2 regions of the Vreelandella titanicae genome follow, and region 1 is predicted to be linked to the other one. Evidence: predicted binding sites of a transcription regulator. Region 1 holds the regulator's gene; the other holds the start of a gene.
The links. Region 1 encodes FliA, which starts transcription of late flagellar genes. Its sites were predicted from a motif close to CTAAAGTTNNNNNNNNNNCNGCCGATA; they were not measured.
Positions count from the first base shown of each region.

Region 2: fliD (flagellar filament capping protein FliD) is a predicted target of FliA. The motif match lies at 4,739-4,765, and genes of this name have one in related genera.

Region 1 covers NZ_CP059082.1:778,425-786,213, reverse strand. The annotation lists gene flhF (flagellar biosynthesis GTPase FlhF) at 1-230, shown strand, start outside; gene HZS52_RS03730 (C15 family peptidase) at 227-799, shown strand; gene HZS52_RS03725 (flagellar protein FlhE) at 825-1,256, shown strand; gene HZS52_RS03720 (RNA polymerase sigma factor FliA) at 1,283-1,984, shown strand; gene HZS52_RS03715 (motility protein A) at 2,025-2,846, shown strand; gene HZS52_RS03710 (OmpA/MotB family protein) at 2,852-3,526, shown strand; gene HZS52_RS03705 (sensor domain-containing diguanylate cyclase) at 3,550-5,556, shown strand; gene HZS52_RS03700 (hypothetical protein) at 5,565-6,167, opposite strand; gene HZS52_RS03695 (LAGLIDADG family homing endonuclease) at 6,366-7,789, shown strand, end outside.
Region 2 covers NZ_CP059082.1:2,014,406-2,022,194, forward strand. The annotation lists gene HZS52_RS09300 (serine hydrolase domain-containing protein) at 1-755, opposite strand, end outside; gene HZS52_RS09305 (hypothetical protein) at 1,176-1,562, opposite strand; gene HZS52_RS09310 (UDP-glucose dehydrogenase family protein) at 1,735-3,060, shown strand; gene fliD (flagellar filament capping protein FliD) at 3,222-4,628, shown strand; gene fliD (flagellar filament capping protein FliD) at 4,811-6,163, shown strand; gene HZS52_RS09325 (flagellin N-terminal helical domain-containing protein) at 6,335-7,216, shown strand; gene HZS52_RS09330 (glycosyltransferase) at 7,440-7,789, shown strand, end outside.

The sequences.
Region 1 (7,789 bases):
TAAATGCTGAAGTTCGCCTATTGATGGCCAGCGGTGTGGCATCGGTCGCCGGGCATCTCGATGTTGCTGATGATGAGGAGGCGCAGACGCTGCGTGGCGATCTGCTCAACCTATTAGGCAACAGCCGTCGCCGCCGCGATACCGGCATGCTTGATGCACTGGTCTACGCCTTTATGGCACGAGATGCGATTCGTCAAATGGGCAGTGTTAGTCGAGAGGGCGTGGCGTGAGCGAACAGGATCAAGCATCGGGTCTACGCAAGTGGGCAAACCTGCAGCGCCAACAGCAGCAAGCTGAGGGTACAGTTGATGTTGCGGCGGCAGAACACGTGCCGGAATCTGAACAGCCTAGCTCTCTGTTAAAGCCGACAGCTGCAGCGGTGGAAGAGCCAGCAACGGTGGTAGCGCACCGGCCCAAAATTCCGCTTATTGTGGTCGGACTACCGGGTAGTGGTGCAGCCCAGGTGAACAAGGTTAAAGCACGATTAGGGCAGTGGTCGACGTTAGGTCGAAGCTGGGCCGGTGATCCTGAGGATTGGGATATTCATATCGTCATGGCCGAAACGGCCGACCTAGCCCAACTTTGCGATCAATACAGCCGTTGGGCACTGTGGATCAGTAGCGATGCCGATACCTTTGCTTCCATGTTCCGTACCTTGCGTCAACTACATGAGCGTGGCGGGCCGCGCCGTTTGCTGGCGCTCCACGAGCCGCACTTGCCGCGTCAAGGGTTGCTCAATAACTTGCGTGAGGCAGCTGATTACTACTTAAATATGGAGCTGTTGGTACTTGCACGATGAGCGCACTCTGCCGAGGAGACCAAGCATGCTAAGCTGGCTATTAAGAGGGAGACTGCTACTGAGCCCAGTACTGCTGACAGGGTGTCTACTAGCAGGGGTAACGGGAAACGCCCAGGCGACACCCGGTAGCTGGAGCAGCCAGATACCAGGTCTGATGGTAGCGATGAGTGATCGGTCAAGCGCTAGCCAAAACGCTACCCCACCTGCTGCTGCTAACAATGTGGAGTCAGCACAGCTCGGGCGTATTCATTGGCAGTTTCAATATCCCCCTGGTGCGTTATTAAACGCTTGGCTGTGCCATCCTGAGCAGTGCGTTGCGTTAGCTGGCATGCGGGGGACTACCACTGCCCTGGCGGGGTTTGCCGCGGATGCGCCGTTGCATTTTCGCTTCGCTTTACGTCCGGGGCAGCGGCCTGTTCGTGTCCAGGGGCTGCAAATGATTGTGAACTATCAGTGAAGGCTGGATAGACGCGAGGCGAGAGGATGTACACAGCACAAGGCAGGATCAAACAGAGTGAGCTGTTGACGCAATACATGCCACTGGTACGACGTCAGGCCTTGACGCTTCAGGTCCGTTTGCCAGCCAGTATTGAGCTCGACGACCTTATTCAAGCCGGGATGGTAGGGCTGCTGGAAGCGCTGGGGCGCTTCGATGCCACCCAGGGGGCAACGTTCGCGACGTTTGCCAGTCAGCGTATTCGCGGTGCAATGATGGATGAATTACGTACCCGCGACTGGTTGCCCCGCAGCGTGCGCCGCTCAGCGCGAGCGGTTGACAGTGCCGTTCGTCAATTAGAGCAACAGCTCGGACGGGCACCAGAAGAGAACGAAATCGCCCAACACCTTGAAATGCCGTTGAGTGAGTATCAGCAGCTCCTCAACGACACCAACAGTGGTCAACTGTTGCCGTTTGAAGAGCTGGTGGCCGACGGTGGCGAGCCTAGCAATAATGAATTGGCTAATTCACCGTTCGAGCAGTTGCTAGACGGCCAGCAACGACAAACGTTGATTGAGGCAATTGAAGCGCTGCCAGAGCGTGAAAAGCTGCTAATGGCTCTGTACTACCAAGAAGAACTCAACCTTAAGGAAGTAGGGGCTGTGTTGGGTGTCACGGAGTCACGCGTTTCACAACTGCACAGCCAAGCCGTCAGCCGCTTACGCGCGCGTTTACACGACTCGGCATAACACCTCTTTTTACTCACTTGTGACCGGCAAGGAGCCGTGGATGAACCCTTCGACGCTGATAGGCATATTTGCCAGCATACTACTGTTGGTGAGCGTGCTGTTTTTCACCGCAGAGTCCCCTGAAAGTTTTATCAATTTGCCGGGTTTGGCCATTGTGGTGACCGGTACCCTAGCGGCAACCTTTATCAGCTATCCGCTGAAAGAGGTGCTCCGCGTCGTACGGTTGGTGGGCTTGGTATTCCGGCGCGAAAATACCTATATGCGTGACGATATCCGCGAATTGGTGGATATGTCGCGACTCTGGTTTAAGGGCGATGTACGTGCGGTCGAGCGCGAGTTGGAGCATACCCGAAACCCGTTTTTGCGTACCGGGATCCAACTGGTCATTGCCAACACCAAAGAGGATGAAATTTTTGACATGCTGCGTTGGCGCATTGCCCGTCTTAAAGCGCGTGAGCATGCCGAGGCACAAATATTCCGTACCATGGCCACCTATGCACCCGCATTTGGCATGATCGGCACCCTGGTGGGGCTGGTCAATATGCTGGAAGTCATGGACGCAGGCGACCTGCAGGTGATCGGCCCGCGCATGGCGGTGGCCCTGCTCACCACCTTCTACGGCATTTTACTCGCCAACTTGGTGTTTAAGCCGATTGCGGTGAAACTCGAGCGCCGCACCGAAGAGCGGCTGATTACCATGAACATGGTGCTGGAAGGTATTTCGCTGATTACCAAGCGCCGCCTGCCGTCGTTTATTGAAGAGACCCTCAACTCGTTTGTAGCTAACTATCACGATGAGATCCGTGATAACAGCGTCAAACCAAGGCCTGATTCGTCGGTTAGTGCGGCGGCGAAGGGGTAGGCCAGATGCTTGACCGTGATACGCGCCACGCACTGGAAATGACGCCGTCGCCAGGCGATGGTGACGAGGGTTGGCTAACCAGCTATTTGGATGTGCTGACGCTGCTAATCACGCTCTTTGTGCTGCTGCTTTCACTGACACCGCCGGGAGGCGGTGAGGCGGCTGATACTGCTTTCATGCGCTCGGCTAGCGCTGTATCATCATTGCCGCTGGCGTCTCTAGCCACTGGTATTCAGCCCCGCCATTCAGGGGTTCAGCCGCAGTTTGATGGGCTCGACATCCCCGGTGTCAGTGTTTCGCAAGGGAGTGAAGGGGTCACGTTACGTATTGATACCAGCCTTTTATTTCCCAGCGGTCAAGCTGTACTGACTTCCCGTGGGCAAGAGGTGGTAGAAAGCCTTATCGATGTGCTGACCCGTTTTGACGGTCAGATTTCGGTAGAAGGCCACACCGACAGCGTGCCTATTTCAACGGCCCGCTTCCCCTCTAATTGGGAGCTTTCATCAGCGCGGGCTATCGCTGTGGTGAGGCATTTAGAGCGCCAAGGATTCAATATCTCTCGTATGCGGGCCGTCGGTTATGCCGACACCCAACCCATGGAACCGAACGCAACGGCGGAGGGCCGAGCTGCCAACCGTCGCGTAGAGTTGTTGCTAAGGCAGCAGGTCGAGGGTGAATAGATTGCGAGGCCACGTTTGTGTCCATGTACCACCCGCGGTTGCAGTCGTTTGGAGCTCTGCTGGTTTTAGATGCCGATTGTCGCCGCATTCAAGCCAGTAGCACCAACTTAACCCGCTTGACCGGTATTGAGCGCCCTGAAAATGGGCCGCACACTCTTGCCTATGTGTTAGGAAAACGGCTAAGCCAGCGGGTGCGCCGCGAGTTGCAGGGGCAGCAGAAACTCTCCGGCCCGCTGGTGTTTATTCGTTCCAAGCATAGCAACATGCGTTTTCAGCTCTATGCTTACCGAGCAGGTGGGAAGGTCATCGTCGAGATTGAGTCACTCAACCCCCAAGGTAAGCGCCGCCTGCTTGGCACAGTCAATGAGCGGCTGATGCATTTAGCCGACGCAACCCACCAGGAAGAGCTGCTCGACTGCTTGGTTAACGCTATTCAACAGCTCACTGGCCATGATCGCGTCACCGTGTGCCATTTCGACAGTGATTGGCATGGTTTAATGGTTGCCGAAGCGCTGGGCAACCAGCTGCCCTCGCTGTTGGGTCAGCGCTTCCCCTCAAGCGACTTCCCTGTCGCCTTACGCAAAAGTTACCAACATTACCCCGTTCGGTTAATTGAAGACGTCGATGCGCCGCCTGAAACGCTGACTCCCGCCTACTCGGGAGTGAGCCTTAGCGGCAGCTTTTTACGCGCCCCTGCCCCTGAGCGGCAGCGATATTTAAATCGCCTGGGGGTGCGTGGGTCATTCAGTTTGGCCATGCAGGGGGATACTGGCTTATGGGGTCTAGTGTTTTGCCATTCGCCAGCACCGCACTCGGTTGAACCCCCCGTGCGTGATGCCGTTCGCACCCTCGTGCAAATGGCCACCCAGCGCATGCTGTTGCTACGGGCGCGTCAAGAAGCCCGCTACCTACAACGGGTTCAGGATAGCCTCGTGCTCAGTGCGCGAGCGCGCAGCGAGCCGCAAAGTCCCCAACAGTTACTTCATGAGCAGGCGGCTATCTGGATGAAGCTGTTTCGCGCCCATGGCGTGGTGCTGTGGGTGAATGGTGGCGCTTATCAAGCGGGTGTGACGCCGACTCCAGAAGCGATAAGCCAGTTTGTGCTGCGCCTGGAAAGAACTCATGTACATAGCGGCCCTTGGTGCACGCGCGAAATCGGCAAAGAGACGTTAACCGCTTCGCTAGCCATGCCCGAGCAGTGTGGGGCTCTAGCAGTGCCGCTGCCAATGAGTTCGACCCAGCGCGCCTGGCTGATTTTTTTTCGCCCCGAGCAGGTGGAAACGCTGTATTGGGCGATGCAGCCTACAACCAACCCTAAACCGGCCGTGATATTGGCTCCATCGGTTGCTTGGTCTGAAGAGGTAGTCGGCAGAAGTGAAGCGTGGCTGCGGGTAGAGCGCTTAGCGGCGGTAGACTTGGGGGAAGACCTGACGCTGGCGATTTCTGCCTATGAAATTAGCTCACTGAATATGCACCTGGAGCACGAACGCAAAGCCCTTGCCGAAGCCAACCAACGTCTTGAGCAATTAGCCCATTTCGATCCTCTAACCAAGGTGTGGAACCGTTACCGCATCGAAGAAGCGATCAATGCAGAGCTGGTGGCTGCCAGGCGCTATGCGGCCGCTTTTGCCTTGCTACTGTTCGATGTGGATAACTTTAAGCAGATCAACGATGCTCACGGCCATAGCGTGGGTGACGATGTGCTGGTGGCCCTGGCGCGCTTAGTGGAAAGCTCGCTGCGTGGCTGCGACCACCTGGGCCGTTGGGGAGGCGAAGAGTTTATTGTGCTGGCGACTCATTCCGATGTTGATGCCGCCACTGGCCTGGCTGAGCGGCTGCGCTCGCTGGTAGAAGAGCTGCGTATAGAGGGCGTTGAGCAAACGGTTACAGTGAGTATCGGTGTCGCCGTTTGGCAGCCGGGTGACAGCTGTAAAACCCTTATCTCCCGGGCTGATGACGCCATGTACCGCGCTAAGCATGGCGGACGCAACCGCGTTGAAATGGCGCTTGAGCCTGTGGTGCTGATTTAAGCAAACCTTTAGGTGCCACTACCTTCACACTGGGTGAGCATCCGGTTGATCGCCGCATCGGCGCCTTTTAGGCTAAAGGTCATATACCACGGCTCGCGCTCGTCCTGGTCGAAGCCGAGAAATAGCTGCTCCCCCTGGCGCATGTCGGCCATCAGTGATGCCAAGTCACTTAAATAAAAGTGAGCATAAAACCCGTCATCGCCGCGCTCAGTGATAAATTCCGCCATGGTGTCGATAACGGGCCGCTCATCGATGCGCAGCCGAGTGGGCACCAGGCTTACTGTACGGCTCTCTCCCTGCTGTTGCTCAAGGGTGACGCGCATCTCCAGCCAGGGTAAATCGCAAACGCCCGAGGTGGCATTTAAGCTCAGCGTCGCATCCGAGTAGCTGTGGGTTTCTACCGCCCGATAGTGGCGTTCGCCCCCCAGTGAGAGCGTCATTGACTGCCAATGGTCGTGGGTGGCCACATCGTCGGTATTGAAGGTGGTCGCGTTAGCGACGGGCGTAGCGACCATCCACATGGTCGCTATCGCCACAACGGTAAACGTGAGCGTGCAAAGATACTGGGATGGAGAGCGCAGGAAGTGAGTTGCGGACATGATTAAAGCCATTTAACCCAAAACCCCAGTCTATATCGTGTTTGGGATTGGCAAAATAGTAATGCGCTGATTTTCCTATATATGGTAGAAAAAATTAAAAAAAAGTGCCTCATATGGTGGGAGGTCACGTCTATACTTCACTTCGATGCTACGTATAATCGCCCTATTTGAGCGCTATAATTCACCCTCGCTGTGAAGGAGTTTTGCGACATGAGCACCGCTGCCAAGGCTATGAAGACCTCTAACGATGTCCCTATGCAGGCCCCCTCGCGGGAAATATGGGACGCCAAATACCGTCTCAAGGATCGTCATAGCCAACCCGTTGATCAGGACGTTGGTGCTACGTTTGAACGGGTTGCTCGTGCCCTGGCAGCGGTGGAGGGAGATAAAGCGGAAGAGTGGTTGCCCAAATTTCGCTGGGCGTTGGAAAACGGCGCCATTCCTGCCGGTCGTATTCTCTCCAACGCGGGGGCTGAGGCCTACAAGCCTGCGGTGAGCCTGATTAACTGCACTGTCTCCCGCACCATTCGTGACTCCATGCGCGATATCCTCGACTCAGTGGTCGATGCGGGTATGACGCTGAAATCCGGGGCGGGCATCGGCTACGACTTCTCGACGCTGCGTCATAAGGGCGCGTTCGTATTCGGCGCTGGCGCGGGCACCAACGGCCCACTGGCGTTTATGGATATCTACGACAAGATGTGCTTCACCGTCGCCTCTGCTGGTGGTCGGCGTGGTGCTCAGATGGGTACTTTCGATGTGGGCCACCCAGATGTGCGCGAGTTTATTCAGGCCAAGCGCGAAGCGGGGCGCCTACGACAGTTTAACCTCAGCTTGCTGATCACCGACGAATTTATGGAAGCGGTCAAGAACAATGCTGACTGGCCGCTGGCTTTTCCGCTGCACCCCGGTGAGAAAGAGGATGTCAAAGCGGAAGACCTGATCTACCGCGACTGGCCGGTGGTTGAAGAAGGCTACACGGTCGATGCCGAAGGCCGCGTCGCCTGCCGCATTGTTGAAGTGATTAAAGCGCGGGAGTTGTGGGACACCATCATGTCCTCCACCTACGACTACGCTGAGCCCGGCTTTATCCTCATCGACCAGGTTAACCGCATGAACAATAACTGGTTCTGCGAAGATATCCGTGCCACCAACCCCTGTGTGACAGCGGATACTTGGATTCATACGTCGAAGGGGCCGCGTCAGGTTTCGCAGCTTATTGGCCAGCCTTTTACGGCAATCATTGATGGCCAAGCTTACCAAAGTGGCTCTGATGGCTTCTTTTTAACAGCTAAAAAGCCTGTGATTCGACTGCAAACGGCTGAAGGTTATGCGCTCAAGCTGACCAGTGACCATCGGGTGCGTCGTGTGTCAGCTTTTACTAGATATCGCACAGAAACCGAGTGGTGTGCCGCAGGCGATCTGCAGGTTGGTGATCGCGTGCTACTCAATGATCATCGCGATGCTCCCGAGTGGGGGGGCAGACTTAATGAAGCACAAGGGTATCTGTTGGGGCTGCTCGTCGGTGACGGCACGCTCAAAGCTGACAAAGCGGTTTTATCTGTGTGGCCGCAAGCAGCGGTTGCTAACGGTAGCGACAGCTTTTTCGGGAAGGGTGTCAGTTCCATAATGGC
Region 2 (7,789 bases), 1.2 Mb from region 1:
GGCAGAACGCGGTGCTTGTCTCCTGCCTCATTAACCACGATGCCATCATTTCGATACAGCTCGCCCACCTCTATCAGTGCTCGTGGCGAGAGCTGCATATCATTGCCGCCAAAGTAGATCCCTTGGGGGTCGCGTAGCCAGGGGCGAATGGTGATATTAAGCGGATCACCCAATAGGCGCTGGGCAAGGGAATGGGTCGTCTCGCCGCTGGCGTGGGTGAGTGCGGCGGAAAGTAGATGGCTGGTGCCGGTGGAGTAGAGCATCTGCCCACCCGGCTCATCCACGAATGGGCGCGTCATCGCATCGTTCACCCAGTTGGCGCTGGCCACCCAGGCGCCATAGTTGCTGCCAGAAGTGCGCTCAAGCCCCGCCTGCTGGGCGAGCAGGTGCGCCACGGTAATGTCACCAACTTGTGGATCAATACCGCTAGGTAGATGTTCGCCAAACAGCTCCATCATGGGTTGATCAGTTGATTCAATGATGCCTGCTTCAATCGCCGCACCCGTAATGGCAGCCAGCACCGTTTTGGACAGCGACTTAATATTGGCAGGCGACGCCACCCCTGGCCCACCTTGGTGAAGCTCGTGGATAATCTCACCGTCGTAGGCCACTACCACGCTGTGCACGCGGTTAAGCTGGCGGGTTTGCCGCTCTAGCGTTTGGAGTGTGTTTGCAGAAGGTTCATTAGCGGCTGCATAGGCGGTGGGTAACAACGAAGTAACAGCAAACGAAACAAGCAAAGCAGTAGCGCGCATCGCAACACCTTCGGTATAAGTGGCAAAGGTTCGAGGTTTAGAAGTAGCAGAGGTTCCACAGCATAAGCACAGCCACTTTCTAAGAGGGAAATGCAGCGACATTACGCAAAAGCAGGAAAAGCCTGCTAGGCTGGAGGTGTTGGCTAATGGGTAAGCAAGCCTTTGATTTCCCTAAAACGCAATAAGCAAGGAGTGCCCTATGCGTAATATTATCTACATTATTGGCCTTATCGTGGTTGTGCTGTTCATTCTGTCAATGCTAGGCCTACGCTAAGCTACATAGAACTAGGTCTTATAGGGCCAGGCTTTAAAAATGAGCCTGAGGAACATAAGACCAAGCAAAAAACGCCCAAAGCTTTCGCTTATGGGCGTTTTTTTTTGACCAGCTGTTTAGGGCGGTAATGCTTGGCGACTAAGGGATTAGGCGCAGTCAGCGGCCCCTTGACCAAACATATCAAACATCAATTCGCGGCCAAGGCAGGTTAATACGAAACGACCATACTCATTAAAGGTTGCTGCTTCACTGGCTTCCATCACCTGTTGGCAGGATGCCCAGGTGGGCGCGGTAGAACTAAGTGCCGATAATTCACGGCGGGCTAAGCCACGCTGGGGAAGGGTAATGGTTTCGAGCACATGACCATTGTCGTAGAGCAGCTCAGCGGCAATCGATAAACACTGGCGAAGGCTACGTTGAACGTTTGCAGCGGTCGATGGCCCATAAGGCGCTTTTAAAGGGCGTTCTTTAGTCAGCTCGGGCGTCATAAAGCCCGGAGGCGTAGTGTCTGGATGTGTAGTTTCTGGAGGCATCGTGTGTTCTCCTGCGGTCAGCACCAAGTCGGGCTTGTTGCAGCGCATTATAAACCAAGGTCGATGTTAGACCAAGGTCTATAATTTAGAGAAGATCTCCCGCTATTGAACTCATCAACGGTAGGTCAATGTGCTACGCTCGCTACCACGTATTTTAGCGAGTTAATAAGTCATGCATATCAGTGTATTCGGAACCGGTTATGTCGGCCTTGTCGCAGGCGCCTGTTTAGCCGATGTTGGGCATCAAGTCACCTGTATGGATGTTAACGCTGATCGGATTGATCAGCTTAATGGCGGAGAGGTGCCGATTTTTGAGCCAGGGCTAAGCACTATCGTTGCCCACAACGTGGCAGCTGGCCGTTTACGCTTTACTACCGACGCTGCCCAAGCGGTAACCGATGGCGAATTGCTGTTTATCGCCGTGGGAACGCCGCCCGATGAAGATGGCAGTGCCGACTTGCGCTATGTGCTAGAGGTGGCGCGCACGATCGGCCAGCATATGGATAGCTATAAGCTGGTGATTGATAAATCTACCGTGCCGGTGGGCACCGCGGAAAAAGTCCACGCCGTTATCAGCGATGTGCTCGAACAGCGCGGTGCATCACTCGAATTCGATGTGTGTTCGAACCCTGAGTTTATGAAGGAGGGGGCGGCGATCGAAGACTTTACCCGTGGCGCGCGGATTATCGTTGGCACGGAAAGCGAGCGGGTAAAAGCGCATATGCAAGAGTGCTACGCCCCCTATAACCGCAACCACGAAAAGCTGATGTTTATGAGCGTGCGGGCCGCAGAGCTGACCAAATACGCCGCCAATGCCATGCTCGCCACCAAAATCAGCTTTATGAACGAGATCGCCAATCTTGCTGAACGACTCGAAGTGGACGTTGAAGACGTGCGCCGAGGGATTGGCAGCGACCCACGCATTGGCTACCACTTTATATACCCTGGCTGCGGCTACGGCGGCTCCTGCTTCCCCAAAGATGTCCAGGCGTTAGAGCGTGCCGCGCGCCAATTAGGCTATACGCCGGAACTGCTCAGCGCTGTCGAGTCAGTGAATTTACGCCAAAAGCAAACCCTGTTCACAAAACTGCAAGATAGTTTAGGCAATCTAAGCGGTAAGACCATTGCAGTATGGGGCTTGGCCTTTAAACCCAACACGGATGATATGCGTGAAGCCCCAAGCCGCACGTTAATGGAAGCACTCTGGCAAGCGGGCGCTAAGGTGCAGGCGTTTGATCCCGAAGCCATAGCAGAATGCCGACGCATTTACGGGGAGCGGGATGACCTGATGCTAGCAGGCGACCGGATTCAGGCAGTGAAAGGTGCCGATGCTTTGGTTATCTGCACCGAATGGAAAGAGTTTCGCAGTGTCGATTTTGATTGGCTAGCCGACCAGTTGGCTGAAAAAGTCGTCATCGATGGACGTAATTTGTATGCGCCAAGCGCCGTTAAAGAAGCGGGGCTGCGTTACATTGGGGTTGGGCGGAAGAACAGCTAAAAGGGGAATCTATTATTTTGATTTTTCTTATTAATTGGCGATGGCTGTTACGTTTCATTACTTTTAATAACGTCTTGACACGAAAAAAGAAGAAGAATATTTAAGTTATTCTTCACCTAGCCGAGGTTTTAAGGTAATCGTATTAAAAACAGTGCTACGTATTGCTTAATGAAGGAACGCGAATCGTAGCTACATGTATTCAAAAAAGGCATTGGTTTATGGCTGCTATTACATCACTAGGCATCGGTTCTGGTTTGGATCTGAATGGCTTGCTGGAGCAATTAAAAACGGCAGAACAAGCAAAGCTTGAGCCTATTGCGGAACAGCTCCAGTCTGAAGATACGAAAATATCTGCCTATGGTAAGTTGCAAAGCGCGCTTGAGCAGTTTCAAAGCTCAGCCGAAGCACTCAATGATGGGGCGTCATTCGAGAGCCTAACAACCAATGTAGAAGGCAGTGCTGTTGGCGCTGTTAGCAGCAATGAGGCCCAGCCAGGTCAGTACGAAGTACAGGTCGGCCAGTTAGCTACAGCCAGTAGCCTAGTAACAGAGCGTTTGGAAACAGCAGACGAAAGCATAGTGACTGGGGAGCAGTCATTAACCTTTACTCTTGCTGACGGAGCTATGGATCCCATTACCATTGCCGATGGCAGTTCCCTTGAAGATATGCGTGATGCTATCAATCAACAGAGTGATGGCCGCTTAAGCGCCTCTATTATCAACGACGGTGAAGGGTATCGTCTTGCAGTAAATTCGACGGAAACGGGTGCGGACGCGAGTATTGAAAGCACAAACTTTTCAGACATTCTTGCTGGCGATGTACAAACGACTGATGCCCAGGTAGTTCAAGCGGGTCAGGATGCAGAGTTTAACGTCAATGGAATTGACATTGTCAGCCCTACCAATCAAGTGGAAGGCGCTATTCAAGGCATTACCCTGAACTTATCTGAGGCGGGTGCAACAAGCACAGTCAGCGTTGAGCAAGATAGTGAAGCTATCCGCGAGCAGGTCACGGCCTTTGTTGATGACTTCAACACGCTCAAGGACACCATTACCAGCTTGACAGCGTTTGACGAAGAGACTGGGCAGGCGGCGGGGTTGAACGCCGATGCCACGACTCGTGCGGTTGAACGAGAGCTTCGTCAAACAATTAGCAGTGTTGTCGGCGGCGATGGCTTTAGCGTGTTGTCGGATGTAGGAATTTCGCTTCAAGTAGACGGCAAGCTGGAGATTGACGAAGATAAATTAGATAGCATTGTTGCTAATCAGCCAGATCAGCTAGCCAATTTTTTTGCAGGCGATAGCGAAGAGGGTGGCATGGCAGGGCAAATAGCCTCATCGCTTGAAAGCTTGGTTGGAACAGGTGGCCGTCTTGAAAGTGCCGTTGATTCGTCTGAGAGTCGCTTTGCTTCGTTAGAAGACCGATATGCGACAACGGAAAGCCGTATCGAACAAACCGTTGAGCGTTATCGCACGCAGTTTCAAGCGATGGACAGCATGGTAGCTCAAATGAACTCAACCAGTGCTTATCTGACCCAGCAGTTTGCAGCGCTTGATCAGCAAAGTTAAAATTAGCCTGATAAACCAGCTAAATTAATAGATTACAAGATGCCCTGCACTATGTGCTGGGCATTTTTCTTTGCAATGCTTTAAAAACAGCTTAAAAAAAGGCATTACCTCTAAAGTTTGTTCCTCCGCAGCCGATAGATTACCTAGACACCTTTCTCTACTTCTTATAAGGAATGAGCCCCATGGCATCGATCACAGCACTCGGTGTAGGTTCTGGATTGGATCTTTCAGGTTTGGTGGATCAGCTAAAAGCGGCCGAACAGCAAAAGCTTGTGCCTATTCTAGAGCAGAAAAGCGCTCAGCAAACCAAGATTTCTGCCTATGGGCGCCTAGAGTCAGCAATGGATAGGGTGCAAACCTCTATTGCTGCGCTGAACGATGCCGCTACATTTAAGCAGCAAAAAAGCACCGTGATGGGCGATGGCGTATTGGCGACCACAGGCGAAACCGCTAACGCAGGGCGCTATGAAGTCACCGTTACCCAATTGGCACGCGCAGGCAGCGCTGCTTCCAACAGTGTAGCGCTAGACCAAGAGCTAACAGCCGCCGATGCGACACTAACGCTTAACTTTGGTGCTGGCGGAACACAAACAAGCTACGATGTTGCTATTTCAGCGGGCAGTACGCTGGCGGATGTCCGTGACCAGATCAATGCGGATAAAGAGTCTGGTGTCACTGCTTCTATCGTTAATGATGGCACTGGATACCGCTTAGCGCTGAGCTCAAAAGAGACGGGCCAAAATGCTTCACTGGAGGGTTTCTCAGGCTTAGCATCGCTGACCATGGATGCAGCCACCCAGCGTTCAGGTCAGGACGCTGAGCTGAATGTTAATGGCATTGCTATCACCAGTAAAACCAACCGGGTTGAAGAGGCCATTCAGGGCGTAACGCTTGATCTCACAGAGGCCTCTGGAGACCCCGTTACGCTGGTAATCGAGCGTGATGAAGCATCGCTGAGAGAAGCTATTGACGACTTCGTTAGTAACTACAACGAAATGAAATCCACCGTTGGTCGAATGACCGCCTACAACGGCGAAGGCGAAACGTCTGGCGAACTAATTGGCGACCGCACCGTGCGTACCATTGAAGACCGACTACGCCGGGATATTACTGACAACCTCGGCACCGGCGATATTTCACGCCTTTCACAACTGGGCATCGCCATTGATGAGAAGGGGCGATTAAAGGTCGATGAGGATAAGTTGGACGATGCGGTGGCCAACAACCCAGAGGGGCTATCTGCCTTCTTTGCGGGCGAAACCGAAGAAGGCGGCTTTGCGGGGCGCTTAAACGCCACGCTTGAAGGCATTACGGCAGAAAACGGCATCATTCAAAGCTCAGTGACTAGTGCTGAGCAGCGGGTTGACAGCCTAGATGTGCGCAAGCTGCGTATGGAGGCAAGTATCGAGCGAAGCACAGAGCGTTACCGCAAGCAGTTTGGGCAATTGGATGGCTTGATCGCCCAAATGAACTCAATGAGCAGCTACCTCTCCCAGCAGTTCAGCATGCTGGGTAATATGCAGAACAGCAATTAAGAGAGTAGTTCAGAGCGCAGTTGAAAGGGCAGTTGAAATAGTTACAGTGAATTACATAAAAAAGCGTATTTTTTCTAAAGAATTTGGCGGGCCTGCCGTTAATTAATATAACGGCGACGCAAGCGCCGCTAAGCAGGCCACAAGGCCAGTTAATCTTCGAGGAGCACTCACATGTCTGTAATCAACACTAACATTACGGCCCTGATTGGCCAGAACAACCTTTCCAACTCTCAGTCTATGCTGGCTAAAGCGCAAGAGCGTTTGTCTTCAGGCTTGCGTATTAACAGCGCCGCTGACGATGCTGCTGGCCAGGCCATCGCCAACAAAATGACTGCTCAGATTAAAGGCATGGATCAGGCTAGCCGTAATGCAAGCGACGGTATCTCTCTGGTACAGACCATGGAAGGCGGCCTTGACCAAGTCAACGACAATATGCAGCGTATTCGTGAGCTAGCGGTACAGGGTGCCAACGACACCAACACTGCAGATGATCGCGCAGCCATTGAAACCGAAATCAATGAGCGTTTAGCTGAAATCGATCGTGTGGCTGGTAGCAATAACTTCAACGGCACTAGCCTGCTGAACTCTGGTGGCGCTAGCTTAAGTATTCAGGTTGGTTCTAATACTAACGCTGAAGATGTTATTACCGTGGACACAGTTAATGCGACTACAGTGGGTCTTGGCCTAGTATCGGGATCAAGCGGCTCTCTTGCGGTCTCTGGTGGTGCTACAGTAATTGACGGTTCTGGAGCTTCTGGTGCAGTTACGCATGATGATTTCCAGAACATAATTGATGCCGTCGATGCATCTACAGAGTCACTGGATACCAGCCGCGCGACTTTAGGTGCTACGCTTAATCGCTTCGATTCGGTGATCGATAACCTGGCAACGACGTCTACCAACCTCTCCGAAGCTCGTTCACGTATCGAAGATGCCGATTACGCGGTGGAAGTGTCGAATATGACGCGTGCGAATATTCTACAGCAGGCGGGTACTTCCATGCTGGCACAGGCTAACCAGACGCCACAGTCTGTACTGTCTCTGCTGGGCTAATAGCTTAGCCGCTAAGCTTCACATGAAAGTAACGACGGGGCCAATTGGCCCCGTTTTTTGTCGTTAAGTGTTTCGTTAAAAATTAGCTTCTTAAGCATGTTCCAGCCTCTTGTCGAGCTTGATCGCGTGAACACCTACTTAAATACCGGCGCATTCGCGCCTTTGATTGCCGCACTAGCACAGTAAGCTAGGCATATTGCCATTTTTCCCTGTGAGCCGCTTCATGGTTAAGAACACCTCCTTATCTGCTACTCAAAAGCGCAAACCCCGTTTGCTTTGGGCCAATCCTTACTGCCTGCTTGATACTTCCAGTGGGGCCAGCATGACTGTGCGGCAAATGCTGTTGCAGCTAGCGGCCCACGGCTATGACGTGCAGGTGTTGGGTGCCACTGTATTTGATAATCCTAAGGGGATGGGGCGGCTCAAGGAGCAATTTCCCGACTTAAGTGCTCATCAGCACCAATTGATTCAAGCCGAAGATGGACCGCTATCGCATCAATTGGTGGTCAGTTTTAGCCACAACCGTAATCACTTTACTACGCATGAAGAAGGGCTTTGGTATAGCCAGTACCT